Regions from separate parts of the Mesorhizobium sp. M0870 genome, predicted to be linked through region 4. Evidence: predicted binding sites of a transcription regulator. Region 4 holds the regulator's gene; each other region holds the start of a gene.
What was found. The regulator LexA, encoded in region 4, represses DNA repair genes until DNA is damaged. The targets are predictions, from matches to a motif close to TGTTCNNNNTGTGTTCNG.
Positions count from the first base shown of each region.

Region 1 (7,204 bases), on a different contig from region 4:
CTTGCAGGGCGGCGGCACCGTCGGCCACCCCTGTCGTTTTCATGCCGGCCTTTTCCAGCGCAAAGCAGATCACTTCGCGGATGTGCGGGTCATCGTCGGCGACGAGGATGTGATGCGGCATGGATCAGCGGCCCGGCATGGAAGGTTCGATAGCGGAGGGAATCACGAACGGCCCCTTGGTGTCGAGATATCGAAGCAGCCGCCAGTCGCGAAAGCTCCAGGCCCGCCAGTTCTGCTGGATAGTTCGATACCAGATTTCATCACTGCCGCGCACGCCAGCCAGTTCGCGGTCCGTGCCGGCGGCCGCCGTCTTGCCCTGCTGCTCGAGGAACCGATCGAGTGCGGGAAACGCGCCCGGACCGAGCGAGTGAAGATACCAGGCGTCTAGGGGAATGCCCTGGCCGGTCATTTCGAGGGAATGGTCGACATTGTAGTTGGCGATCGTCGCTGCAAAATTGATGAAACAGCCGGCATAAAGCGCCAGAGATAACGTCAGAAGATTGGCGGACAGCAGCCATTCGTTGGATTTTCTAAGCGCGATGCGGGCAATGATCAGGGCAAGGCCTGCTCCCACCAGCCCCATCCAGACAAAGGCGGCGACGCGCCAGTAGGTCAATGCATAGATGCCGACATAGAGGTCGAGCCGCAGGATCGACGAGATGACCAGCATGATGTTCTGCACCACCCAGGCATAGACCAGGCGGCGGATGAGCGGATCGGCCGATGTCTCGCTGCCTGGCCGCAGCGCTGCCAGCACGAAGACGGCGGCAAGCAGCGCAGTGACCATCAAGGGATAGGCGCCACGATGCGCGTAGGCCGCGTAGCTCAGCCCGTCGGGAAGGGCCGCCCCGCCCCACAGATAGGTGGCGTCGAGCGCCGTCTGCAGCGCAAACAGGACGTTGAAGACGATCAGGGCGCGCAGGATGGCGGCCTTGCCGAACAGGATGTCTTCGATGGTGGTGACGGTTTTGTCGGCTTGAGCGCTGACGGCCGGCGCCGCGTGCGGGATGCGACGAACCAGGCGCGGCAGGCGCGGCCGCAGAAAAGCCCAGACAGCAGCTAGCACGAACAGCCAGAAGGCAATCCGCGCCAGTTGGATAAGATCGAGCAGCCTCACGAGGTCGATCAGCGACAGCCAGTAGTCGATCACCGGATTGGCGGCGCCGAACAGCGCCAGGAAGACCGCACCCAGCGTCAGCGGCATCACCCAGACGGCGATCGCCGCCAGCCGGATGCGCCGTCGGCCGAACCGGCGCGCCGTCTTGCGCCAGCGGATGAAATCGTTGGCGAAGCGGAACGGCGCCGCCAGCCCGAACAGCGCGATCTGGCCGGCAATACGCGCGATGCTGTGCCGCAGCCGCCCGCTCAGCGAAAGCGCAAAGACGGTCAGCGCCGCCAGCGCGATCGAGACCGACAAGGCACTGATGTTCTCGGCGAGCGGCAGCAGCGCGACAAGCAGGGCGGCGGGCTTGAGCCAGACCCTGCCGTCGCTGAAGGCTGCGGGATGCACGGCGACCACCGCGGCGGCAATCAGGGTGGCAAACAGGAAAACCGTGATGCCGGCGGGTTGGCCATAAAAGAGAGAATCCGCAAGTGCTGCCAGCAGGATGGCGACCCCGAAGCGGGTGCAATAGCCTGGCGCGGCGGTGAAGAAGGATATCATGACCTGGCCTTCCTGATGGCGTCCGGCCGGATTGCCGGCGGGGTTCTGCGGACAAAGGGAATGAGGATCGCCGTGGCGTTCGCGCGCGGCGATCGGCCAGCCACCAGCCTTCGCTGCGCAGCCGGTGAGGCAGGAACCAATAGGGTTTTGCTCGCTTTTGCATGCCGCCTGTTTGTCAGGCCGACGGGGAAAGGGTGGGGCGGATGCGAGGAGGTTTTCCGCAGGCATGTGCAGTTTTCGTGCAGGCAATTGAGGTTGAATTCGCCATCTTTCTAACGTGGGCGCTGCCCCTCGCCTGCCTGCCGGCATCCTCTCCCCGTAAACGGGGCGAGGGATGCTCTTATCTCCGGTTTCGCCAATCTCCAGCGTCGCAAGAAAGGCGCCGGCGTTCCGGCCAGCTACTCTCGCCCCGTTTACGGGGATGTCCGGCAGGACGGTGAGGGGCAGCACCAGCTTTCGCGATTGGCTCGCCTCAGGTACAAGTCGGGCGCTTGCCTCGACCGCCCGCAGGCGGCATAGATCACCCATGGAAACCTATCGCCCGCGCCGCTCCGTGCTCTACATCCCGGCCTCCAATGACAAGGCCTTGGCCAAGATCGCGCAGCTTGCCTGCGACGCAATCATCATCGACCTGGAAGACGCCGTCGCTCCGGCCGACAAGATCACTGCCCGCGAAAAACTGGCCAGCATTTTCGCCGGCCATCCCGTTGCCAGCCATATTGGCAGACGCTGCGAGATGATCGTGCGCATCAATGCGATATCAAGCGAATGGGGCGCCGACGACCTGCTGGCTGCCGCAAGCTGTGAGCCCGACGGCATCCTTCTGCCCAAGGTCGACACGCCGCGCGACCTGCTCGAGGCCGGCGATGTGCTTGACGACAATTTTGTCCCCGATAGCGTGAAACTATGGGCGATGATCGAGACGCCCAAGGCGCTGCTCAACATCGGCGCCATCGCCGAGCTTGGCCGTGATCCGGCCTCGCGGCTAAATTGTTTCGTTGCCGGAACGAATGATCTGGTCAAGGAGACCGGCATTCTGGCAACGCCTGATCGACGCTACCTCGTGCCATGGCTGATGCAGATGGTGCTGGCCGCGCGCGCCGGCGGCATCGACATGCTCGACGGCGTCTCCAACGATTTTCGTGACCTCGACGCTTTCACACATGAATGCGCGGAAGCCGCAGCCATGGGGTTCGACGGCAAGAGCCTTATCCACCCGGCCCAGATCGAAGCCGCGAACCGAGCCTTTGCGCCGTCCATGGAAGCGGTGGCCGAGGCGCGCTCGGTGAAGGAAGCCTTCGCGCTGCCGGAAAATGCCGGCAAGGGCGTGATCGCGCTGAACGGCAGGATGGTCGAGCGGCTGCACTTGGCGCAGGCCGAAAAACTGCTGGCGAAGGCAGCCGCCATCGGGTCATAAATGCTCGATGGATGCGGGCGAGCTATAGCTACTCACGACAGGAATTGAACAATGAAACTCTACCGCTTTCTGTCCGCTCCGGACGATGCCAGCTTCTGCCACAAGGTGACGGCGGCGCTGAACAAGGGCTGGCACCTGTTCGGCTCGCCGACCTATGCCTACGACAAGAAGGCCAAAGCGATGCGTTGCGGCCAGGCCGTGGTCAAGGATATAGACGGCCAGGAATACGGACCCGATACGAAGCTCAGCGACTGGTAGGCTCCGCTCGCATCCACAGCCAGCCGGCCAGCCAGGCGATGGCTGCCGCAAGCGTCACCAGGCCCAGGTCAAGAGCCCACTCCGGCACGAACGCACGGAGCGCGATAGGCACCGCGCCAATGAAATAGAGGGCGAGTGGAATGCGCGGAACGCCTCTTGCAACGACAAGAGAGATTACAAACGCAAGTGTCCCAAGCAGAAAAAGGAACGAACTGACGACCAAAGCCAGTCCGAGAGGGCCGGCGCGCAGCTCGATGATGGTTGTCAGCGGAAGTTTCGAAAATACCAGATTGATCACCACTTCCACACCGACCAAACTTGCCAGTGCAACGAAGTTGATGACAAACGCGATGGTGCCGAACAGGCCCGCGCGCCGGCCAAACGCAAGAAACAGGCCGACGACAAGACCAAGCGCCAATATCTCGGCGACCGGTGCGAGAAGTTGCGTCAGATCGGTGGTCGCGATGAGCGAGCTGCGTTTGGCCGCGTTGACCAGGAGAATAAGCGCGCTTCCGACGCCGGCCGCGGAGGCAAGCCGATAAAGCGTAGCGCTGGGCACAGCCGCGCTCGACTGGATGGTCGTGGAATTCTCTTTGCGCTGAGGTTCTTCGGCTGAACTCCTCAGCGAAATGAGCGATTGCGGACGGCGGGGTTCGGCGGTTCTGGCAAGCATCTTCGTTTCCTCATCCGGGAAAACGGGAGCCGCGAAGACCGCAGGCCTGTTCCGATCCCATCTGTAATCACTGCTTACATGCTCTTGCCTGCATTGTAAACAGTGATTACATAAATCGCGGATCGTGCTACAGATGCGTGAGGCAGGCCTCCGGAACGAAAACGAAGGAGAAGAGATGGCAAACGCCAAGACGCCTCACCGCACCGGCTACCACCATGGCCATTTGCGGGACACGTTGATCGATGCTGCAATTAAACTTGTCGAGGAAGGCGGCCCCGACAATGTAAGCGTGCGCGAAGCCGCAAAGCGGGCCGGCGTTTCCCCCGGCGCCCCCTTCCGGCATTTTCAGTCGAAAACAGCGCTGCTGACCGCGGTCGCCGAACAGGCCATGAACCGGCTGACAGAGGCCGTTGCCAATGCACTTTCAGCAGTCGACAGCGCGGATCCCATCGTGGCCTTCGAAGCAATCGGACAAGGCTATCTGGAATGGGCGATCGCCAATCCCACGCATTTCCAGATCATCAGTTCCCGAACCCTGATTGATTTCGACGCGTCGGACAGTCTTCGCGGTCAGAATGAGGCCATTCGCCGGAAGATGATCGACCTGCTGACCCAAGCGCAACACCAGGGTCAACTGGCTGCGAACGCGGATTTCGATCATCTGGTTCTTGCCGCTCGTGCCTTTGTCTATGGGTTGGCACGAATGGTGGTTGATGGTCATTTTCCGGAGTGGCATCCGTCCGAGCCGCCATCGCTCGCCGTGCGCAAGGCGCTGCATCTTTTCATCAGCCGAATGACCAACCTATCTGAAGCGGGATCCCAGAAACCCTTGCCGCCGCTGGGTTCTGGACCGACTGGATAGGAATGGACATTTCACGCGACGCAGGAACCAGCTATTCCGCCGCCTCTTCGATCTTCTCCATATCATCGTCCGACAGGCCGAAATGGTGGCCGATCTCGTGGATCAGCACGTGGGTGACGATGTCGCCCAGCGTCTCTTCGTTCTCGGACCAGTAGTCGAGGATGGCGCGGCGGTAGAGCGTGATCCGGTTCGGGCCTTCGCCGGTCTGCGGGTTCCAGCGCTCGGCGATGCCGCGTCCCTCAAACAGGCCGAGCAGGTCGAACGGCGTCTCCAACGACAGATCGTCCATGATCTCGTCGGTCGGGAACTCGGCGATCTGGATGACGATCTCGCCGGTCAGCTTGCGAAAATCCTCCGGCAGATGGGCGTACGCCTCCAGCGCCAGGAACTCCATTTCGTCCATCGAGGGCGAGAGTTCGTCGTGCCAGGTGCGGGTCTTGTAGATGCGGGCCATGCTTTGTCCTTTGATCCCGGCATATAGGCTTTCGCACCGTAATCGGCAAATGACACGGGCCGATGCGCCTGCGCCATCCGCGCGGAGAGGAATAAATTCCCCATGTGTCTGCTTGACTCTTGAGATGCGCTCTGGAATCTATAGGGAACATAACAGGAACAATGTGAGTGGAAGCTGACCGTCATGGCGATGACCGCCGTGGCGCGGGAGACTGTTTTTGCCCTGCGCCGCCAGATCGCGAAAATCGAGGGAACGCTGCCCGAGCGCTTGGCTGCGCCGGCCGCCGCGCCCTTTGATGCCGACGTCAACACCGATCTCACAATCGTCCGGCGTGGCATTGCCGCGGCGTTGCCGGATGCGTTCCTGCCTATTGGCGTCGAGCGCCTCGACGCCGCCCTGAGCGGCGGCCTGCCGAAGGCCGCCCTGAGCGAAATCCATGGCACGCAAACCCGCGATGCCGGGGCCGTCGCCGGCTTCGCTTTGTCGCTCACAAGCCTGATCCTCAAGCAAACGCCGGGGCTGCCGGTGCTGTGGATAGGCACATCGGAGATCTTTCGCGAGGCCGGCTTTCCCTATGCCAGGGGGCTTCACGCCTCGTTCGGCATCGAGCCGGAGCAATTGCTGTTTTCCGAGGCACCGAGACTTGTCGATGCGCTGTGGGTCGCCGAGGAGGCGGCCCGGATGACGGCGCTCGCCGCGGTCATCCTCGAAATTCGCGGCAATCCGCAGCGGCTTGACCTGACCGCGACACGCCGGCTGCATGCAAGGGCGCAAGCGGCCGGCCGCCCGGTGTTCCTGCTGCGGCAGGCGGCCGAGCCCGAACCGACGGCGGCACCCGTCCGCCTCATCGTCACGTCGGCACCGGCGGTGCCGCGCGACACCATCGCCGGGCCGCTGGCCGGCTCGATCGGCCGCCCGGCCTTCACCCTCACCATCGGCAAGAGCCGCACGGCCCTGCCTGGACAATTCACACTGGAGTGGAACCCCGATGAATGCGCATTCGACGAAAGAGCGGGCGACGAAAGAGCGGGCGACGAAGGAGCAGGTGGGGGAAGAAACCGGCCAAAGAATCCTGTCCCTGTGGTTTCCCTATCTGGCGGCGGAAAGGGTCCTGCGCCAGCGTCTGGGGCGGTCCTGGCGTTCCCGGCCGTCGGATCACCCATCTCACCCGCCGCTCGTGATCAGCCATCGCGACCGCAACGCACAGCGCATCTCGGCCCTCGACGAGCGGGCTGAGGCGCTGCACCTGAAGCGCGACATGGGCATCGCCGATGCGCGCGCCATGCATCCGTCGATCGACATCGTCGAGGCCGATCCGGAAGCCGACCGCCGCCTGCTCGAAGGCCTTGCCGACTGGTGCGACCGCTACACCCCGCTGGTGGCGCTGGATGGCGCGGACGGCCTGTTTCTCGACGTCACCGGCTGCACCCATCTGTTCGGCGGCGAACGTGCCATGCTGGACGACATCCTGTCGCGCTTCTTCCATCAGGGTTTCGATGTCCGTGCCGGGCTTGCCGCGACGCCGGGCGCGGCCTGGGCGGCGGCACGGTTTTGCGGCGACCGCATCGTTGTGTCAGGCGAGGAGGAAGCGCTGCTGGCACCCCTGCCGCTGGCCGCATTGCGCATCGAACCGGCGACCCGCACCAGCCTGGAAAGCGTCGGCCTGCGCACGGCGGGCGCCGTCATGGCGGCACCGCGCGCGCCGCTCGCCCGCCGCTTTGGCGCCTTGCTGCTCCTGCGCCTCGATCAGGCGCTTGGCCGCCTCGACGAGGCAGTCTCGCCGCGCCTTCCCGTCGCGCCGCTTTCGGTCGAACGCCACCTCGCCGAACCCATCACCCTGACCGAGGACATCGAACGGCTGGTGGGCATGCTGGCGG
Region 1 covers NZ_JAMYOI010000031.1:6,923-14,126, forward strand. Annotated here, with positions in the region: gene NKH97_RS27640 (response regulator transcription factor) at 1-121, opposite strand, end outside; gene NKH97_RS27645 (DUF4153 domain-containing protein) at 125-1,663, opposite strand; gene NKH97_RS27650 (HpcH/HpaI aldolase/citrate lyase family protein) at 2,190-3,080, shown strand; gene NKH97_RS27655 (DUF1737 domain-containing protein) at 3,132-3,338, shown strand; gene NKH97_RS27660 (hypothetical protein) at 3,325-4,011, opposite strand; gene NKH97_RS27665 (TetR/AcrR family transcriptional regulator) at 4,187-4,873, shown strand; gene NKH97_RS27670 (metallopeptidase family protein) at 4,905-5,327, opposite strand; gene NKH97_RS27675 (ImuA family protein) at 5,511-6,563, shown strand; gene NKH97_RS27680 (DUF6504 family protein) at 6,505-7,204, shown strand, end outside.
Region 1: the regulator LexA is predicted to act here: its motif matches at 5,471-5,488, upstream of NKH97_RS27675 (ImuA family protein).

Region 2 (7,204 bases), on a different contig from region 4:
TGGCCTGCTGGCAGTGCTTGGCCTGCAGCTCTACATCCTCGGCTCGACCGGCTCGATCAATCTTCCCTACGGCTCGAACCTGGTGAATTTCGGCCAGTTGCTGATGATGCCGAAGTTCGTCTCGTTCGCTCTGGCGGCCGTGCCCGGCATCGTCATGCTGGTCACCGGCCTGCGCACCGTTGCGCGCCGCCATGCCGCCAATTTGTCGGCGCCGTCGACGGGCGGGCTTGTCACGCGCGCGGTGGTGATCACGGTCATTCTCGAACTCATCGTCTTCTATCTCAACCAGGCGCGCGGCATTCCGTGGATGTTCGGTCTGTTCGTCGGCCTGGTCATATCAATGCACTACGCGCTGACGCGGACGAAATGGGGCCGCTCGATGTCGGCGGTTGGCGGCAACCGCGAGGCGGCGCGGCGCGCCGGCATCAATGTGCGGCTGATCTATTCCAGTGCCTTCGTGCTGTGCTCGATGCTGGCGGCTTTCGGCGGTGTGCTGTCGGCGGCCCGCCTTGCATCGGCCAGTCAGCAGGCCGGCACCGGCGACGTCAATCTCAACGCCATCGCGGCGGCCGTCATCGGCGGCACCAGCCTGTTCGGCGGCCGCGGCAGCGCCTATTCGGCACTGCTCGGCATCATCGTCATCCAGTCGATCGCCAGCGGCCTGACGCTGCTCGATCTGTCCTCGTCGCTTCGGTACATGATCACCGGCGCCGTGCTTGCCATCGCGGTCATCGTCGACTCGCTGGCACGCCGCTCGCGTGTCTCGCATGGCCGGGCCTGAACCCATCAACAGGAAGCAAGACATGAGCGAAGAACTGTCCGGAAAAGTTGCCGCCGTCACCGGCGCGGCATCAGGCATCGGCCTCGAATGCGCCAGGCACATGCTGGCGGCCGGCGCCACAGTGGTGCTGGTCGACCGTGCCGAGGCGACGCTGAACAAACTGTGCGCCGAGCTCGGTTCGAAGGCGATCCCGTTGGTGATCGACCTGATGCAGCCGGCAAGCGTCGCCACCATGATGCCGCAGATTCTGGAGAAAGCCGGCCAGCTCGACATCTTCCATGCCAATGCCGGCGCCTATGTCGGCGGCGAGGTAGCGACCGGCGATCCCGACGCCTGGGACCGGATGCTCAACCTCAACATCAATGCCTGCTTCCGCTCGATCCAGGCGGTGCTGCCGCACATGATCGAACGCAAGACCGGCGACATCATCGTCACCAGTTCGATCGCCGGTCTGGTCCCGGTGGTCTGGGAGCCGATCTACACGGCTTCCAAGCACGCGGTGCAGGCCTTCGTCCACACGGTGCGCCGCCAGGTCGCCAAGCACGGCCTGCGCGTCGGTGCGGTGGCGCCGGGTCCGGTGGTGACGGCGCTGGTCGACGACTGGCCGAAGGCCAAGCTCGAAGAGGAACTCGCCGCCGGCGGCCTGATGCAGCCGCGCGAAGTGGCCGAAGCGGTGATGTTCATGCTGACCCGCCCGCGCAACGTGACGATCCGGGATTTGGTGATTTTGCCGCAGAGCAATGATTTGTGAGGCAGTAGGGAATGGGGAATGGGGAATAGGCAATAGGCAATAGGCAATAGGAAGATGTAGACACAGTCTTACAGGCCCCGCTCAAAAGTGCTTCGCGCGTCCTATCCTACTAACTAATCGCTTACTGCCTACTGCCTACTGCCTATCCCCTATTCCCTGAACCGGAGGTTCCTCATGCCCCATTATCTCGGCATCGATGTCGGCACCGGCAGCGCGCGGGCCGGGGTGTTCGACCACACCGGCACCTTGCTCGCCTCGGCCAAGCGGGACATCGAGGTCTGGCGCGAGGCCGGCGACATTGTCGAGCAGTCGAGCAACGACATCTGGCGGGCGGTGTGCGCGGCCACGCGGGAAGCGGTCGCTCAATCGGGCGTGGCAGCTGAGGCCATCGCCGGCATCGGGTTCGACGCCACTTGTTCGCTGGTGGTGCTGGGCGAGGGCGGCGTGCCGCTGCCGGTAAGCAAGTCCGGCAATTCGGAACGCAACATCATCGTCTGGATGGATCACCGCGCGGTCGAGCAGACGCGCCGCATCAACCGCAGTGGCGAGGCGGTGCTGAACTATGTCGGCGGCGTCATCTCGCCGGAAATGGAAACGCCGAAACTCTTTTGGCTAGCGGAAAACCTGCCCGACACGTTCAACGCCGCCTGGCAGTTCATGGACCTCGCCGATTTCCTCACCTGGCGCGCGACCGGCAGCCTTGCCCGCTCGGTCTGCACGGTGACTTGCAAATGGACATACCTCGCGCATGAAAGCCGCTGGGACGAGGCCTATTTCCGCACCATCGGACTAGGGAGCCTGGCCGACGAGGGGTTCGCGCGCATCGGCACGCAGATCGTGCCGGCGGGTGCCGCACTTGGCGGCGGGCTGACCGCGCAGGCGGCTGCGGACCTTGGCCTGCGCCCCGGCACGGCCGTGGCGGCGGGGCTGATCGACGCGCATGCCGGCGGTGTCGGCACGGTCGGCGCGCGCGGCGCGTTCGGCAGCGTTCTGTCGCGCATGGCCTATGTCTTCGGCACCTCGGCCTGCACCATGTCGTCGACCGCCGAGCCGGCCTTCGTCGACGGCGTCTGGGGTCCATATTTCTCGGCCATGGTGCCGGGCCTGTGGCTGAACGAGGGCGGCCAATCTGCGGCGGGTGCGGCCATCGACCATCTGGTGCGCATGCATCCGGCGGCCGGCGAAGCGACCGCCAAGGCGCAGGCCGAGGGGCTCAGCCTCAGCGCCTGGCTGTCGCTGCAGGCGCAGAGCCGCAACGGGGCAGCGGCGACGCCGGCCTTGGTCGGCGGCATCCATGTCGTGCCGGAATTCCTTGGCAACCGCGCGCCTTTCGCCGACCCGGACGCACGCGCGCTGATTGCCGGGCTCGATCTTGACACCAGCCTCGACAGCCTGGTCGGGCTCTATGTCGCCGGGGTCTGCGGGCTGGGCTACGGCGCGCGCCAGATCGTGCGGGCCGAGCATGACAAAGGCATTGCCGTCGACACCATCGTCGTCAGTGGCGGCGCCGGGCAAAGTCCGTTGGTGCGCCAGCTGCTTGCCGACACGACCGGCATGGTGGTGGTGGCGTCGACCTCGCCGGAGCCGGTGCTGCTCGGCTCGGCGATGCTGGGCGCCGTCGCCGCCGGTGCTTACAAGGATCTGACGGCGGCGATGGCCGGCATGTCGGAACTCGGCGAAGTCTATCATCCCGACGCTACCTTGGCCGGCTGGCACGCCAAGCGCTTTGCTGCGTTCGAGCTGCTGCAGCAGGCGGGCAAGGCCATCCGAGGCTGAAGCGAGCGGCTCCTGTCAGGAGCGTGGCGAACACCGCTTGGCGATGATGCCGGAAGCTGGCAGCTTTGTTCTGTCGTGGACCCTCCTGCGGCTTGCGAAGAGGGCAGGGCGACAGGAGCAGGAGGCCCGATGGCAGACGACAAATCGCCAGCGCCATTCGCATCGGACAGTGTGCCGTGGACGGAATGGTCCGATGTGCCGCGCTTCGGCGTGCGCTACCGGCATTTGTCGCTGGCCGCGCTTGGCGAAACCTATCATGTCGGCGTGGCGATCGAGGAGTTGCCGGCGGGCAAGCAGACCTCGCCGGCGCACTACCACATTTTCGAGGAGGAGCATGTCTTCATCCTCGAGGGGACGCTCACCGCGCATGTCGGCAATGCCGCCTATGTCATGAAGGCCGGCGACTACATCTGCTTTCCGGCCGGGGCGGCGGCAGGGCATTGCCTCATCAACACCAGCGACGCACCCTGCCGCTACGTCATCGTCGGCGAGCGCAACCCGAACGACGTTGTCGTCTACACCGCCTCCAACAAGGTGCTGGTGCGCGCCTTGGGCAGCCGTGCGATCTTCGATCTCGCTGCAACTCGAACCTACTGGGACGGTGAGAGCACCGGCCTCGCCGCCGGCGATCCGTTGCCGTCGGATGTGACGGCCGGTGTCACCAAGGCCCCGGCCACTCCGATCCCGCCGGTCGCCAGCGATGCTGTCGAGTGGAAACAGGAAGGCGAGGGGGCGCGGTTCGGTGGTCGGTCCAAACACCTCACCTATGCCGCCTTGGGACGGCCCGACTACCATGTCGGCGTGCTGATCGAGGCACCGGCCCCCGGCATGCGCCTGACGCCCAGGCACTACCATATGCTGGAAGAAGAGCATGCGCTGATCCTCGAAGGGCAAGTGACGCTGCTGCTTGGCGAGAAGCGCTATGAGATGAAAGCCGGCGACTATGTCTGCTTTCCGGCCGGCCTGGCGGTCGGGCATTCCTTCCTCAACAGCGGTAGCGGACCGTGCCGCTATTTGATGATCGGCGAAAAAAATCCCAATGAGGTCTGCGTCTATCCTGATTCCAACAAGATGGCGGTGGACGCCTTGCGCCGGCGCGACGGCATTTTCGACCTGGCCGGGGTTAGGCGGTACTGGGATGGCGAAGAGACATCATGATGCTTCCACGTTCCCCGATCACAGCTCCTTCTCCGCCAGTTCCCTGAACTCGTCGGGCACCGAGCGCGCCGCTTCCAGTGCCACCGTGCCGTAGCCGACCGCCTGTTTGCCGAAGCGTTCGCGGATCTTGTCGATGGCGCGGTCGGCGTCAAAGCGTGCCAGACCTTTCCTGGTGCCGGGCCTCTGCTTCTCGTCGGCGAGATCGAGCGGCAGTTCGAGCTGTAATTCGAAGCTTTCCTCGAGATGCGAGACCGAGATCGCCAGCAGCGAGATCGTTCTCTCGTGGGGGTTGTCGGCAAGCACGCCGCGCACCAGATCGCCGGCGATCTCGGCCAGCATCGCGGTCGCCGAGATCGGCTGGTCAAGCGTGATCGAGCGGGTGACCGCGCTGAGATCGGCAAAGCGCACGCGCACCGTCACCGTGCGGCCGGGCCGCGCCTTGGCGCGCAGTCGGCTGGCGACGCGGTCGGCCAGATGCAGCAGTGTCGGCACGATGACCCGTGCTATCGCGGGCTTTTGGCCAAGCGCCGATTGTGCGCCGGCCGAATGCGCGCGGCGCTTGGTCCCCAGTTTGCGCGGGTCGCGGTTCCATGACAGCGCGGCGAGCTTTTCGCCGGCGGCGGGACCGAGCAGCCGCGTCAGCGCGCCGCTATGCGTCCTGGCCAGCTGACCGATGGTCTCGACGCCGATCTCGGCCAGCCGCGCCCTGGTGGCCGGGCCAACGCCCCACATCAACCCGACCGGCAGGTCGTGCAGGAAGGCGAGCTCGCTGCCGGGTTCGACCACCACCAGTCCGTCGGGCTTGGCGACCTGCGAGGCGATCTTGGCCAGGTGCTTGGTGCGCGCCACGCCGATCGAGATCGGCAGGCCGAGTTCGGCCCACACGCGGCGGCGAATGGTTGTTGCGATCTCTTGCGGGGAGCCGAACAGATGCGTGCAACCGGCAACGTCGGCAAAGGCCTCGTCGATGGAGATGCGCTCGACCACCGGGGTAAAATCGTCGAGCACCTTGATCGCCGCGTCGCCCAGCCGCTGGTAATGGCTGAAATTGCCGCCGACGAAGATCAAATGCGGGCAGAGTTCGCGCGCCTTGCGCCCTGGCATGCCGCCACGCACGCCGAAGGCGCGCGCCTCATAGGAAGCGGCGAGCACGACGCCGCCGCCCACCGCGATCGGCTTGCCGCGCAGCGACGGATCGAGCAACTGCTCGACCGAGGCGTAGAAAGCGTCGAGATCGGCATGCAGGATGGTGGCTGTCGTTTCCATCGACCGCACATCCGCAGTTGCTGATAGATGGAACAAATAAAGAACAAAGGTGGATCGTTGTCAAGCGAAGGGCGCAACAGCCATGCCGGTTCGGCCTGAACGCAACCGCCTAGACAATATGCTCCGCTCGCAGCGCCGCTTTCATCCTTTCCAGCGCCGATTCGCCGCCTGCCGCCAACTCGTCGGCAATCCTGGCCAGCTTGTCGTCGGCCTTGCGGTGCTTGCTGCCCCAGGCGCCGAGCGTCGCCAGCACCGGCAAGAGGTCGATGCCTGCTTCGGTCAGCCGGTAGACGGTTCTCAAGCCATGCGTCGGGTCGTCGCTTCTGGTGAGGATGCCTTCCTCCTGAAGCGTTTGCAGCCGCTCGGCCAACGTGCGCGAGGAGATGCCTTCGTCGGATTGCAGGAATTCGCGAAAGTGCTTTTTCCCGGCGAAGACCATGTCGCGGATGATGAGCAGCGTCCAGCGGTCGCCGATCAGTTCGAGCGACAGGTTGATCGGGCAGCCGGATTTTTCGCGCGTCGACATCTATGGTTCCATTTTTAAATCACTTTACTATTGATACTGTTCTCGTCCTATGTCAATGGTTCCAAATGTAAACCATTTAACACTGACCATGCTGCCCCGCAATTTCGCCTGCACGCTTTGAGCCGGACAAGACGAGGAGAACGACGATGAAAAAACTGATCCTTCAGATGCAGATGTCGGTCGACGGCTTTGTCGGCGCCAATGAGGACCATGCCTGGCAGCTCTGGGAATGGGGTGACGAGGGCGCCTGGGACGGTGCGCTGAAGCAGGACTTCAACGCCGTCTTCGCCGGCATCGACACCATCCTGCTCAGCCGCAAGATGGCGCAGGAGGGCTATCTTGCCCATTGGGGTAATGCGGCGAAGAAATTTCCGCGCGATCCCTTCTATGCGTTCGCACAACGCGTCGTCGACGCCCGCAAGGTGGTGCTGAGCGACAAGCTCAAGCAATCGGCCTCGGAGCCGGCTTGGGAGCGCACGAGGGTGGCCAGCGGCGACCTGCCGCGCGAAGTCAATGCGCTGAAGGCGGGCGAGGGCGGCGACATGGCCGTGTTCGGCGGCGCCGGTTTCGCGTCGGCGCTGATCGCGGCCGGGCTGGTCGACGAGTTCCAGCTTTTCATCAACCCGGCGGTGCTGGCTGCGGGCCGCCGGATTTTCGATCAGGGTGGTTTCAGGAGCCTGCGGCTGCTCGGCTCGACGGCCTATGCCTGTGGCATGGTGGTCAGCCGCTATGCGCCGGCGGGGTGAGGGGGACCTCCATCTTCTCCCTGCTCACTTCGCATCGTGAAAAATAATCCCGACCGTGTGGCGCATGCCTGAGCGCAGCCGGCTGACGCCATGGCGCAGGTTGACCCGGTAGTTGCCTTTGGTGCCCTGCACCGGCCGGTTGTGGACGGCGAAGACAACGGCGTCGCCCTGGCGCAGCGGCACCACTTCGACCCGGCTCT
Region 2 covers NZ_JAMYOI010000015.1:92,464-99,667, forward strand. Annotated here, with positions in the region: gene NKH97_RS19300 (sugar ABC transporter permease) at 1-781, shown strand, start outside; gene NKH97_RS19305 (SDR family oxidoreductase) at 804-1,532, shown strand; gene NKH97_RS19310 (FGGY-family carbohydrate kinase) at 1,707-3,308, shown strand; gene NKH97_RS19315 (cupin domain-containing protein) at 3,438-4,466, shown strand; gene dinB (DNA polymerase IV) at 4,485-5,732, opposite strand; gene NKH97_RS19325 (winged helix-turn-helix transcriptional regulator) at 5,842-6,258, opposite strand; gene NKH97_RS19330 (dihydrofolate reductase family protein) at 6,405-7,004, shown strand; gene NKH97_RS19335 (2OG-Fe(II) oxygenase) at 7,029-7,204, opposite strand, start outside.
Region 2: the regulator LexA is predicted to act here: its motif matches at 5,761-5,778, upstream of dinB (DNA polymerase IV).

Region 3 (7,204 bases), on a different contig from region 4:
TGGCGTCGAGATCGGCAAGCGTCCGTGCCACCTTCAGCACACGGTGATAGGCCCGCGCCGAAAAGGCGAGCTTTTCGCTGGCGTCCTTGAGCAGCGACAGGCCGGCGACGTCAGGCATGGCGATTTCCTCGATGATCGACGGTGAGCAATGCGCGTTGGTGGTGGCGCGGGTGGCGCCGAGCCGCTCGAAGCGTTCGCGCTGGATGGTGCGGGCGCGTGCCACGCGCATCGCCACATCGGCGCTTTTCTCCGCCCGGTCGGGCCGGATCAAGTCGCTGGCCGAGACCGCCGGCACTTCGATCCTGAGATCGATGCGATCGAGCAGCGGGCCCGAAATGCGCGCCTGATAGTCGGTGCGGCAACGCTCGCCGCGCAGGCAGCGATAGCCCGGCTCGCCGGCCATGCCGCAGCGGCACGGGTTCATCGCCGCCACCAGCTGGATACGCGCCGGATAGGTGACGCGATGGTTGGCCCGCGCGATCATGCAGTCGCCGGTCTCCAGCGGCTGGCGCAGCGCATCGAGCGTCTGCGGCGTGAACTCGGGAAACTCGTCGAGGAACAGCACGCCGTGATGGGCCAGCGACACCTCGCCCGGCCGCGCGCGGATGCCGCCGCCGACCATCGCCGCCATCGAGGCCGAATGATGCGGGGCGCGGAACGGCCGCCGGTCGGTCAGCTTGCCTTCGCCGAGCTCTCCCGCCACCGAGGCGATCATCGAGACTTCGAGCAATTCCTTCGGCGCCAGCGGCGGCAGGATCGACGGCAGCCGCTGCGCCAGCATCGATTTGCCGGATCCAGGCGGTCCGATCATAAGCAGATTATGACCGCCGGCCGCCGCCACCTCCAGCGCCCGCTTGGCGGTCTCCTGGCCCTTGATGTCGGCGAGGTCAGGCAGATCCAGCGCCGCGGCGTGCATACCGGCCTCGGGGCGCGACAGCACCTGCGTGCCACGAAAATGATTGGCGATGGCAATCAGGCTGCGCGGTGCCAGAATGTCGATATCCTTTCCAGCCCAGGCCGCTTCCGGCCCGCATGCGAACGGGCAGATCAGGCCCTTGCCCTCGGCATTGGCGGCGATCGCCGCCGGCAAGGAGCCGGCGACCGCGGCAATCGTGCCGTCGAGCGACAATTCTCCAAGCACGACATAGCCGGCCAGCATGTCGCCCGGAATGGCGCCCAGCGCGGCCATTAGGCCGAGTGCGATCGGCAGGTCGTAGTGGCTGCCTTCCTTCGGCAGGTCGGCCGGCGCCAGATTGACAGTCACCTTCTTCGACGGCATCGACAGGCCGGAAGCATGCAGTGCGGCCTGCACCCGCTCGCGGCTTTCGGCCACCGCCTTGTCGCCCAGGCCGACGATGTGCATGTTGACCTTGCCGGGCGCGATCATCACCTGCACGTCGACCGGCACGGCCTCGATGCCTTGGAAAGCGACCGTGCGAACCCGCGCCACCATTTTTTGTACCCCCGGACAGTAGTTCGCCCATGCCCTGGCGATCAGGGTGTGAGCGAAGTCAAAGAAGACAACCACAGATTTCGGAGTTAAGCAAGAACATTACGAGAACATATAGCTTCACCACGGTGAGGAATTCTGCCGGGAAGGAGCGCCGTCCATAAGCTAGGCTTTGATCGGAAGCTTGAGCGCCCGCTCCGTCAAAGGCTCGCTGGCATCAAAGATGACATACCCGAGCATAGATGGCTAGAATTTGTCGAACAGGCGCTCCACCTTGCGGGCGAACATTTCCCTCTGGTCATCAGAGATGTTTTCGACGGAATATCTCGTCAGGTAGAGGTGCCTCACGTTGCGGCCGCACATAGTCTTGAGACCGCGCAGCAGCACCTTTCTTCCCGGGTTTTGCATGTACAGTTCAGTATACCACCACGGCGACCCGCATGTGGTAACAACGCCCATCCGCCGGATGTTCAATAGCGCCGGCTTGATCACGCCACCGTCTGCCGGCAACTCGTAAGCCACCCCCGGTCGCCAAACTCGATCAAAATAACCCTTCAAGATTGCGGGCATGCCTGACCACCATGTCGGAAAGCAGAAAACGCATGCCTCCGCCCATCTCAACGCGTCGATGTAAACCTGCAAGTCGCTGGGTGCCTGGGCAGGGTCAAAGTGGCCATGTCTTTCTTCGGCATGCATCACAGGATCGAACTTCATCTGATGGAGATCGAAATCAACGACCTCGTCACCCCTGGCTTTGAGGGTCTGAACGACCCGTTTGTGGAGCGCCGCCTGGTAACTGTCGGCTAGTGGATGCGCGTAGACGACATTGATTTTCATGGCGCGGGCCTTCAGGCTTCGAACTACACGCACATATTAGCCGTCGCGCAACCAAGTGGAAACAGCAAGGTCAGTGGCGGGGAGGGAAAGCCCATCGCCGGTGTCGATCAGCAGCGGGCTTATGCAATCGCCCGATCAAATGAGGAACATTACAAGAATATGCAGCCGCGCCGGTCGCGGCTGGGTTGTGGCCGGTTGCAGAAACCGGAACATGGTTAAGACAAAGTGAAAACGGTTACGTCCGCCGCTTGTCCTCGACCGCGTCCCAGAACAGGCTGGCGATGTCGGCGCCGCCGAAACGCTTGACCTCACGCACGCCGGTCGGCGAGGTCACGTTGATCTCGGTCATGTAGTCGCCGATGACGTCGATGCCGACGAGGATGAAGCCGCGCTCTTTCAGCGACGGCCCGATGCGGGCGCAGATCTCGCGTTCGCGCTCCGTCAGTTCGGTCTTTTCGGCGCGGCCGCCGACATGCATGTTGGAGCGGGAATCGTGTTCGGCCGGCACCCGGTTGATGGCGCCGACCGGCTCGCCGTCGATCAGGATGATGCGCTTGTCGCCCTTGCGCACGTCCTTGAGATAGCGCTGCACGATATAGGGTTCGCGGAACATCTGGCCGAACATTTCCAGCAGCGAGGCAAGGTTGCGGTCGGCCTCCAGCATGTGGAAGATACCGGCGCCGCCATTGCCGTACAGCGGCTTGATGATGATGTCGCCGAACTCCTTGCGGAAGGCGGCAACTTCGAGTGGATCCTTGGTGATCAGCGTGTCCGGCATCAGGTCGGCAAATTCGGTGACGAAGATCTTTTCGGGGCTGTTGCGCACCCAGGCCGGGTCGTTGACCACGAGCGTTTTCGGATGGATGCGCTCCAGGATGTGCGTGGTGGTGATGTAGTTCATGTCGAAGGGTGGATCCTGGCGCAGCAGCACGACATCCATCTCCGACAGATCGGTGCGCACCTTCTCGCCCAGCGAATAGTGGCTGCCCTTCTCGTCGCGCACCTGCATTTCCTCGATGCGGGCAAACACCTTGCCGTCGCGCAACGACAGCCGATCCGGCGTGTAGTGGAACAGCTCATGGCCACGCCGCTGCGCTTCCAGCGACAGCGCGAACGAGGTGTCACCGGCGATCGACACGGTGGAGATGTGGTCCATCTGGACGGCGATTTTCAGCTTCATTGCGGGTCTCCGGAGGCTCGGATGGACGACTGTCTTGCCTGTACAGGCTCACTGCCCGTCTGCCAATCGCGACATTCCTAGGATTGGCACCCGACAGCCGAATGCGCTGCTTTCCTCGATCCTTCGAAACAGTCGCGGTTGCCCGTGGAAAATCGATTTCGCGATACGTTTCCTAAAGGGTTTGCTGCCAGTCTGAAAATAAATTCCGACGTCACAAAACAGGGACACCGATGCAAACTTCGTTTGGCACCGGTCAGGCAAACAGGGAGAGCACGGATCTGGCATTCACCGATCCGTTGACCGGGCTTGGCAACCATCGCCGCTTCTTCGACAAGGTCGATCGCCTGATCGCCGACCGTGCCGAGGATCCCGCGCCCTTTACCGTCGGCATTCTCGACCTCGACGGCTTCAAGCCGATCAACGATCTGTTCGGCCACAAGGCCGGCGACGACATCCTGATCCAGGTCGCGATGCGGCTGCGCGCCTCGATGGACGGCCATTCCACGGTCTGCCGCATCGGTGCCGACGAATTCGCCTTTCTCTATCCTCTGGTGTTCAGCGAGGATGCAGCGGCCGAAAAGTCCCGCATGCTGATCGAGATCCTGTCGGCGCCCTATGATGTCGGCGAACGCACCGCCAGGCTTTCGGCCTCGGTCGGCTGCTCGCTGTTCTATTCGGGCGACGAGACCACCGAGATCCTCATCAACAAGGCCGAGACGGCGCTCTATCACGCCAAGCGTTCCGGCCGTGGCCGCGTCGTCGTCTACACCCGTGAGATGGAAGAAGCGGCCAAGCGCGTCACCCGCATCGAACAGGCGCTGCGCCGGGCTGTCTCGGCCGGCGAGGTGGAGCCGCATTTCCAGCCCATCGTCGACCTCAACACGCGCCGCACCATCGGCTTCGAGACGCTGGCGCGCTGGACAGATCGCGACCTCGGCTCGGTGCCGCCGACCGTCTTCATTCCCATCGCCGAGGAGCGTGGCATCATCGGCCCGTTGTCGCAGCTGGTGCTGCGCAAGGCGACCGAGGCCGCCCGAAGCTGGCCGAAGGATCTGTTCCTGTCGTTCAACCTGTCGCCATCGCAGCTCGTCGACCAGAACACCGGCCTGCACATACTGGCGATCCTCGACCGCACCGGCTTCGATCCGCGCCGGCTGGAGATCGAGATCACCGAGACCGGCCTGATGAACGACCCGGCCTCTGCGGCGCAGATCGTCGAGGATCTGCGCCGCGTCGGCATCCGCGTCTCGCTCGACGATTTCGGCACAGGCCAGTCTTCGCTCGGCCGCTTGCGCGAATTCCATTTCGACAAGCTCAAGATCGACCGTGCCTTCGTCTCTTCCATTCTCGACGACCGCCCGTCCGAACACATCATCCGCGCCATTCTCGCAATGTGCGAGGGGCTCGGCATGGACGTGGTCGCCGAAGGCATCGAGCAGGAAGCGCAGGCCGATCGCCTCGTCCAGTTCGGCTGCGCCGGCGGGCAGGGCTATCTGTTCGGCAAGCCGGTCGATGCCGATGCCACGCTCGGCTATCTCCGCGATTCCTTCCGCGGCGCCCTCCGCGCCAAGGCGATCTGACCGGCGATCTCGAAGCGGTTTGCGACCCTGGTGACTTCACCTCGGGTGTCCAGCGCGGTGTATTGTCGTTTTGTCCGACATAAGCCCTGAAATTCGGCGGTTCGCCCTTGCCCGCGCGCCTTGCGTGGCTAGGATGCGCGCCGATCACGCTGGGAGACAGGAACGATGATGCCATCGGCGCATTTTGCCGACCTCGAAGGAGCCTCGGTGCTGATCACCGGCGGCGGCTCCGGAATAGGTGCTGCACTGACCGAGGGGTTTGTGCGCCAGGGCGCCAATGTCGCCTTCATCGACATCGCCGACGGTCCGAGCACGGCCCTTGCCGATCGCATCGAGAAAGAATTCGGCCGCCGGCCGCTCTATCTCAAGACCGATTTGCGCGACGTCGATGCCTTGCGGGCGTCGGCGGCCAAGGCGGCCGAGGCGCATGGCGATGTCACCGTCCTGGTCAACAATGCGGCCTGGGATGAACGCCACGCCGTCGAGGATGTGACGGTCGAGTTCTGGGACAACAACCAGGCCATCAATCTGCGGCCGCATTTCTTCACCGCGCAAGCGGTGGCGCCGGGCATGAAGCGGGCCGGCGGCGGTTCGATCATCAACTTCACCTCGACATCCTATCTGATCAACCACCCCGACATGCCGTCCTACACGGCCGCCAAGGCCGGTATCCTCGGCCTGACCAAGGGACTGGCCGGCAAGCTCGGTGTCGACGGCATCCGCGTCAACGCCATTGCGCCTGGCTGGGTGATCACCGAGCGGCAGAAGGAGCTCTGGGTGACCGAACAGGGGCTTGCCGCCCATGTTGCCAAGCAGTGCATCAAACAGGTGATGCAGCCCGACGACATCGTCGGCACCGTGCTGTTCCTCGCTTCGGACGCCTCGCGCATGCTGACCGCGCAGATGCTGGTCGTCGATGGAGGTTTCCTGTGAGCCAAGGGTTTGCCGGCGCACCGGCGGTTGCCGCCGTCGACTGGGGCACGACCCGCATGCGGGTCTGGCTGATCGACGGGCAAGGCAAGGTGCTTGCCGAACGCCGTGGCGATGATGGCCTGATCACCGCCCAGCAAAAGGGCTTTTCGACCATCCTCGAAGGGCACCTGGCGGCGATGGGAGCACCAGCGGCGCTGCCCGTCATCATCTGCGGCATGGCCGGATCCCGCCAGGGCTGGCTGGAAGCGCCCTATGTCACCGTGCCGGCGCCGCTTAGCGCCATTCTTGCTGGTGCCGCCAGCGTGCCCGGCCAGAGCCGCGACATCCGCATCGTTCCGGGTCTTGCCCAGCGGCTGACCGATGCGCCCGACGTCATGCGCGGCGAGGAAACCCAGCTCGCCGGCGCCGGCCTGCCGGCCAGGGGGCGCCAGCTGGTCTGCATGCCCGGTACCCATTCGAAATGGGTGCTGATAGAGGATGGCGCGGTTGCCGGCTTCGGCACCTGGCCGACCGGTGAGCTGTTTTCCGTGCTTGCCGCGCATTCGATCCTGCGCCATTCGCTCGGCGAACATCCGAAGCCCGTCACATCGGACAATCCGTTCTTCCGCCGCTGGTGCGAAACCGCATTGGGTGAAGGCGGCGATGTCACCTCGCGGCTGTTTTCCATCCGCGCCGCCGGCCTGCTGCAGGACTTGAAAGCCGACGATGCCGCCGCCTGCCTGTCCGGCCTTCTGATCGGCGGCGAGATCGCCTCCGCCAGCCGCCGGCACGGCGCCGGTGCCGAACCCATCGTACTGGTCGCCTCCGGCGCGCTGGGAACGCTGTACGGCGAGGCACTCGGCCTTGCCGGCCTCGAGGTTCGGGCCGTCGACGCCGACGAAGCGGTGCGTGCCGGTCTCGTCGAGGCGGCGCGTGAGAACGGCATGATCGCCAGAATTGGAGCAGCCCGATGAGCCAGACCGCACCGTTTCCAAAACTCAAGCGCGGGCTGGTCGCCATCCTTCGCGGGCTCAAGCCCACCGAGGCGATGGCCATGGGCCAGGCGCTGTTCGACGCCGGCATCGAGGCGATCGAAGTGCCGCTGAACTCACCGCAACCGTTCTCGTCGATCGCCCGCATCGTCCAAGTGCTGCCGAAAACGGCACTGGTCGGTGCCGGCACGGTGCTGACGCCGGCCGATGTCGATGGCTTGCACCAGGCCGGAGGGCGGCTGCTGGTCAGTCC
Region 3 covers NZ_JAMYOI010000009.1:172,155-179,358, reverse strand. Annotated here, with positions in the region: gene NKH97_RS13725 (YifB family Mg chelatase-like AAA ATPase) at 1-1,453, opposite strand, end outside; gene NKH97_RS13720 (NAD(P)H-dependent oxidoreductase) at 1,697-2,287, opposite strand; gene gshB (glutathione synthase) at 2,523-3,467, opposite strand; gene NKH97_RS13710 (putative bifunctional diguanylate cyclase/phosphodiesterase) at 3,698-5,047, shown strand; gene NKH97_RS13705 (SDR family NAD(P)-dependent oxidoreductase) at 5,213-5,980, shown strand; gene NKH97_RS13700 (2-dehydro-3-deoxygalactonokinase) at 5,977-6,933, shown strand; gene NKH97_RS13695 (2-dehydro-3-deoxy-6-phosphogalactonate aldolase) at 6,930-7,204, shown strand, end outside.
Region 3: the regulator LexA is predicted to act here: its motif matches at 1,546-1,563, upstream of NKH97_RS13725 (YifB family Mg chelatase-like AAA ATPase).

Region 4 (7,204 bases):
GTCGGCGCCTTGATGCGGATGGCGCCCTTGACGCCTGCGGGCGCCTCAGAGGGGTCGCGGTCGCGCCAGCGGCCGTCATAGCGGGGCGGCAGCCCCTTGGCTCTGGCAGCCTCGCGCATGGCCTCCAGTTCGGCTGGCGTGGCATAGCAATAATAGGCCATGCCCATGCGCACGAGCTCCTCGGCCACCTCGCGGTGGCGCGGCGCACGCTCGAACTGTGACACCGGCTCGCCGTCCCAGCTCAGGCCAAGCCAGGAAAGCCCGTCGAGGATGGCAGCCGTCGCGGCTTCATTGGAGCGTTCACGGTCGGTGTCTTCGATGCGCAGCAGCATCGTGCCGCCAGTGTGCTTTGCATACAGCCAGTTGAACAGCGCCGTGCGCGCGCCGCCTATGTGCAGATAGCCGGTGGGCGAGGGGGCAAAACGGGTGACGACCTTGTCGGACATGGAACTCTCGGAAACCATCTGAAGCGGGTGCGGTTGCGCGGACTTTCGCGCGCCCGGCGTTCATGTAGCATAGGGTGTCGAGGGCGCAAGGGGCAGACCCGATGGCTGGACGAGGCTGGGGCTCGGATCAGGGCGAGGACGCTGCCATCGGCGTCAGCGAACGGTCCCTCTTTGCGCCTCTGCCATTGCCGTCGCCCCTCCTGCCGGATCCCGGCCAAGCGCCGTTACAAGCGGATGTCGCCGCCTCTGTTCCTGTTGCCGAAACCGGCAGGATCGTTCGCGTGCGCCGGCAAATCAGCCTGACATCACTGCCTCGCCTGCGCCACAGCGTGAACACGGCGGCGAGCCTGGAACTCGACCGGGGCGTGGCCTTCCTGCTGGTGCCGGTCTGCCTGGCGATCGGAGCGATCGGCTATTTTTCGCTGACGGCTGAACCCGACTTTGCGAGACCTGTCGCGGTTGTTATTCTGACGGGGATCTGTGCGCTGGTCTCGCGCTCATGGCCAAAGACCCATCTGTGTTTCATGGCGGCACTTTTGTGCGCCCTAGGACTGCTTGCTGCCAAGGTCGAGACGTGGCGTGCGGGCACACAAATGTTGGGCTCGGAAATTTCGACGCAAGTCACCGGCCGCGTCGTCTCGCTCGACCGGATGGAAACCGGCCGTATCCGGCTGACCATCGACGTGACATCGACCGCAAGACCGAAACTGCGCTATGCGCCGGAACGGGTGCGGCTTTCGGCACGCAAGATCCCGGCTGACGTGACCGCCGGCTCCCTCATCACCGGATATGCCAAGCTCTTGCCGCCGACCGGGCCGGTGCGGCCGGACAGCTATGACTTCTCCTTCGACAGCTACTTTGCCGGCATCGGTGGCAGCGGGTTCTTTCTCGGCAATCCAAAGCTTGTCGTCAACGATGACGGCGACATGCCGCTGCCGGCCCGAATTTCCTCTAGCGTGGAAAATGCCCGCGAAGGCATCGCCGACCATATCAGGGCGAGCGTCGGCGGCGCCGAAGGCGAGATCGCCGCGGCGCTGATCGTCGGCGTGCGCGCCGGCATTCCCGATGACATCAATGAGGCGATGCGACGTACCGGCATCTACCACATCATCTCCATTTCGGGACTGCACATGGCGCTGGTCGCAGGCACCATCATGGGTTTGCTGCGCGGCGCCTTCGCCTTGTTTCCCGACTTTTCCGCGCGTCGCCCGGTCAAGAAGTATGCCGCCGCCGCCGCACTGTTCTCGATCGCGGCCTATCTCATCATCTCGGGAGTCGTCGTTGCCGCCGAGCGCAGCTTCATCATGCTGGCGGTGATGCTGATTGCCGTGCTGTTCGATCGAGCAGCACTCACCATGCGCAATCTGGCGATCTCGGCGATCGCCGTCATCGTGGTGTCGCCGCATGAGGTGGTCGGCCCGAGTTTTCAGATGTCGTTCGCCGCGACCGCGGCTCTAGTCGGCGCCTATGCCGGCTGGGCGGATCACCGGGCGGGAAAAGCAAGACCGCCGCCGCCAAAGCGATCCATGCCAGGTTTCCTGACGCGAAAATTCCTGCTGGCGGCAACCGGCCTTGCCATGACCTCGATCATCGCCGGAAGCGCCACGACGCTGTTTGCTATCTGGCATTTTCAGCGTGTCTCGCCGCTTAGCCTGTTTGCCAATCTCGCGGTTATGCCGATCGTCACCGTCGTCATGTTCCTGGCCGTCGCCAGCGCGCTGCTGATGCCTTTCGGATTGGATTGGCCAGCTCTCTACCTGATGGGTAAGGGCCTGACGATGATGATCGCCATATCCGGCTGGATCTCCGAGCGTTCGCCTGTCGACGGGGTCGGGCTGATTTCGCAACAGTCGGTCCTGTTGGTGGCAATTGCTTTGGTCATCGCGACGATGGCGACAACCTGGCTGCGGCTCGCTGCTCTGCCATTCGCACTGGCAGGCCTGCTGACCGTCTCGGATACGCGCACGCCGGATGTGCTGATCTCGGAAGACGCCCGGCTGGTGGCGTTGCCGATCGGTGGCGGTGAGCTTGCCGTCAGCCGGGAACGGCCGAACGAATTCACCGTCGACAACTGGAAACGCGCCCTGACATCAGAAATCATCGTCGTGCCAGAGGTGTTCGACAACAGCGATGGGCAATTCGATGTCGCGGATGCCGTTGATCTGCCGCTGGGATCGCCGTTTTATTGCTCCTCAGACGTTTGCGTGGCCAGGCACATGTCCGGTGCGATCATTGCCTATGTCGAGGACCGCAAGGACACCTGGAAAGCCTGCGGCTTCGCCGAGCTGATCGTCATCAATGACGCCACCGCGTATGACGCCTGCCACAACCCGCTGGTTCTCGTCATCACCAAGCGGCAACTGGCTCGCAAAGGCAGTGCCGCGGTCTTCTTCGATCGCCAATCGGCGACTGCGCCGGCGACGATCAGCTTCGCGGTGGAGAGCCCATATCGGCCCTGGCACGCGCAACGCAAATACTCGCGCGAGGCGAGGGGGCTGGCACCCTTCAAGAAACCCGAGAAGCCAGTGGTCAACTCACCGTCTCAGTAGCGGCGGATCAGGCCGACGAGCTTGCCTTGCACCTTGACCCTGTCCGGTCCGAAAATCCGTGTCTCGTAGGCTGGATTGGCGGCTTCGAGAGCAATCGAAGCGCCCTTGCGGCGGAACCGCTTCAGCGTCGCTTCCTCTTCGTCGACCAGCGCCACGATGATCTCGCCTGGCTGGGCGGTGTCGGCGTTGCGGATGATGACGGTGTCGCCATCGAAGATGCCGGCCTCGATCATCGAGTCACCCTTGACCTCCAGCGCATAGTGGGCGCCGCCCATGATCATATCCGGCGGCACCGAGATCGAATGCGTCTGATGCTGGATGGCATCGATCGGCACGCCGGCGGCGATGCGGCCCATCACCGGGATCGACACGGCGGAAACCGCATCGTCGTCATTGCCAGGCGAGGGCATCCGCGAAGGCGCCGGCTTGATCTGCCGGCCAAGAGCACCACCCTGACCGAGACTGCCCTGGATGACGCTTGGCGAGAACTTCTTTGCCGCGTTGAGGCCGGGCGCGATCGAGTCCGGCAACCGCAGCACTTCCAGCGCGCGTGCCCGGTTGGGCAGCCGGCGAATGAAGCCGCGCTCCTCGAGGGCCGTGATCAGCCGATGGATCCCGGATTTGGAGGCAAGGTCGAGTGCCTCCTTCATCTCGTCGAAGGATGGCGGAATGCCGCTCTCCTTCAGGCGTTCATGGATGAACATCAGCAGTTCATGTTGCTTGCGCGTCAGCATGGCGGCCCCCAGGTTACCTGAAACCAGAATCGAAAAACAAACCCAGAACAAACCCTATCTGTTCCAGTTGTGTTCTGCAACCGTTTAAAGTTTAATGAATTTGTTAAGGCTGCTGAAATTATTTGGCGCTTGCCAGCGGGTCGCGATCAACAAGCGCCAGGCACGGCGATGCGCCTGCTCACATTGAAATTATTATGGTTAATGACCTGTGGCTCATCCTCGACCCAAGGATTGGCATTATCAATCTGGCAACCTCCACAAAGGACGATATGAATCTTCGGGACGTTCGTTTGCCGTGAACGAAACGGAGCCAAAACGCCAACGTCTGTTGGCATTTGTGGCTGGAAATTCAGCCCTCCGTCATCTGCCAGGCAGTGAGGGCGGCGGCGGTGGATCGCGGGGATCGTTGCGTCAGGTAACGGCTTCCTTGACCGCGAAACGCTGGTCCTTCCATGCGCCCGTGCGCAGAATATCCTCCAGCACCTCAACCGCCAGCCACACATCCTTGTAGCCGACATACAGCGGCGTGAAGCCGAAACGGATGGTCGATGGCGCGCGGAAGTCACCGATCACCCCGCGCTCGATCAGCGCCCGCATGATTTGATAGCCGTGGTCGTGAAGGAACGACACCTGGCTGCCACGCCTGGTCGTGTCGCGGGTGGTCTCCAGCGTGAGACCGTAGGCGCCGCACTTGGCTTCGACGAGTTGGATGAACAGTTCTGTCAGTGCGACGCTCTTCTTCCGCAATGCCGCCATGTCGACGTCGCTCCAGATGGCAAGCGCGCCTTTGAGCGCCCGCATCGACAGGACCGGTTGCGTGCCGCACAGAAAACGGCGGATGCCGGTGCCGGCAACATAACCCCGTTCGAAGGCAAAGGGCCGAGCATGACCCCACCAGCCGCTAAGCGGCTGGCTGATATCGCCGTGGTGGCGCTGTGCGGCATAGATGAAGGCCGGCGCGCCCGGACCGCCGTTAAGGTACTTGTAGGTGCAGCCGATAGCGAAATCGGCATTTGCGTGATCGAGCTCGACGGGCAGGGCGCCGGCGGTGTGGCAAAGATCCCAGACGATCAGCGCTCCGGCCGCATGAGCTTTGCGCGTCAGCGCCGCCATGTCGCGCAGTTCACCCGATTTGTAATTGACGTGGTTGACCAGCACCACCGCCACGTTTTCGTCGATCAGCTCTTCGATGGTCGGCGCGTCGACACCCGCGAGGCGCAGCAGGACGCCATCCCGGGTCGAGGCCACGCCTTCGGCGATGTACAGGTCGGTGGGAAAACTGTCACCTTCGGCGACGATGGCCGACCGGCCGGGCCGCATCTCCATCGCCGCGTGCAGCACCTTGTAGATGTTGGTCGATGTCGTGTCGCAGACAACGGTCTGACCGGCCGAGGCCCCTATCAGGCGTCCGAGCTGGTCGCCGAGTTCGATCGGCATCTCGAACCATCCGGCCGTGTTCCAGGCCCGGATGAGATCCTGGGCCCATTCCTGGGTCGCCGCCTGCTGCAGCTCGCCGAAAACGGCATGAGATGCTGCCCCCAGTGAATTGCCGTCGAGATAGATCACCCCCTCCGGCAGAATGAAATGGTCGCGCATGGCACGCAGCGGATCCGTGGCATCCATCGCTTCGACTGCGGCGAGATCAGGAGTTCCACTCATGGTCGGTCAGTCCCCAGTTGTTCGCGAAAGGTTTTCGGCCACAGAGCGTCCCTTCGGTGAGCCTGTTCTCATTTCGATGATGTCAGAGCCGGGTGCGGACCGTCCACAGCTCCGGAAACAGCACGACCTCGAGCATTTTCTTCAGATACGAAGCACCCGACGTGCCGCCGGTGCCGCGTTTCAGGCCGATGATGCGCTCAACCGTGGTGACGTGATTGAAGCGCCAGCGGCGGAAATAATCCTCGAAGTCGACCAGCTTCTCGGCCAGTTCGTAGAACATCCAGTAGCGCTGCGGATCGCGGTAGATGGTCTGCCAGGCGACCAGCACTTCTTCATTCTCGGTTCGCGTCTCACGCCAGTCCGTGCGCCTGGCATCGGCACCGATGTCGAATCCGTTGCGCGCCAAAAGCAGCAGTGCCTCGTCATAGAGCGACGGCTCGGCCAGGATCGCTTCCAGCTTTCCGCTCAGGTCGGGCCGGTGCTTGTGCGGCCCGAGCATTGCCAGGTTTCGGTTGCCGGCCATGAACTCGATGGCGCGATACTGCCAGGACTGGAAACCCGAGGACTGGCCGAGCGCGTCGCGGAACTCGGTGTATTCGCTGGGCGTCATCGTCCGCAGCACATCCCAGGCATTGTTCAGCTGCTCGAAGATGCGCGCAACGCGCGACAGCATCTTGAAGCTCGGCTCGAGCCGGTCGGCGCGGATCGAGCGGATCGCGGCGCCGATCTCGTGCAGAGCGAGCTTCATCCAGAGCTCGGAGGTCTGATGCTGTATGATGAACAGCATCTCGTCATGCGCCGATGACAGCGGCGTCTGGGCCTCCAGCACTTTCTCCAGGTGCAGATAGTCGCTGTAGGACATGCGCTCCTTGAACGACATCTGGGCGCCTTCGGACGCCGGATCGTATGGCTCGCTCAATTGATTTTCTCCGTGCGCAGCCGGAAGCGCTGGATCTTGCCGGTCTGGGTCTTGGGCAGAGCGGCGATGAATTTTACCGATCGCGGATATTTATAGGGCGCGATCGTTGCCTTGACATGGTCCTGCAGGCGCTTGGTGGTGAGGGCGTCGGGCGCGACGCCCTGCACCAGCACGACATGCGCCTCGACGATCTGGCCGCGTTCGGCGTCCTCTGCACCGATCACCGCGCATTCGGCGACATCCGGATGCGATAACAGTGCTGCCTCGACCTCGGGTCCGGCGATGTTGTAGCCGGCGCTGACGATCATGTCGTCGGAGCGCGCGGCGAAATGGAAGAAGCCGTCTTCGTCCTGCGTGAAGGTGTCGCCGGTGATGTTCCAGCCGTCGCGCACATATTCCTTCTGCCTGTCATCGGCCAAGTAGCGGCAGCCGGTCGGGCCACGCACCGCCAGCCTGCCGGTCGTGCCGCGCGGCACCTCGCGCATCTCGTCGTCGAGGATGCGCGCCTCGTAGCCGCCCACCGGCTTGCCGGTCGACGCAGGCTTCATGTCGCCAAAACGGTTGGAGATGAATATGTGCAGCATTTCGGTGGCGCCGATGCCGTCGAGGATCGGCTTGCCGGTCTTTTTCGTCCACTCTTCGAAAACCGGAGCGGGCAAGGTTTCGCCGGCCGAAACTGCAACGCGCAGCGACGACAGGTCGGCACCTTCATCCATGGCCTTCAGCATGGCGCGGTAGGCAGTCGGCGCGGTGAAGGAGATCGTCGCTTTGTAGGTCTCGATGATGTGGATCATGTTGGGTGGCGTCGCCTGCTCCAGCAGCGTCGCCGCCGCACCGAAGCGCAGGGGAAAGATAGCGAGCCCGCCAAGGCCGAAGGTGAAGGCCAGCGGCGGCGAG
Region 4 covers NZ_JAMYOI010000012.1:93,520-100,723, forward strand. Annotated here, with positions in the region: gene gltX (glutamate--tRNA ligase) at 1-446, opposite strand, end outside; gene NKH97_RS16590 (ComEC/Rec2 family competence protein) at 548-2,995, shown strand; gene lexA (transcriptional repressor LexA) at 2,989-3,729, opposite strand; gene kynU (kynureninase) at 4,141-5,388, opposite strand; gene kynA (tryptophan 2,3-dioxygenase) at 5,471-6,307, opposite strand; gene NKH97_RS16610 (AMP-binding protein) at 6,304-7,204, opposite strand, start outside.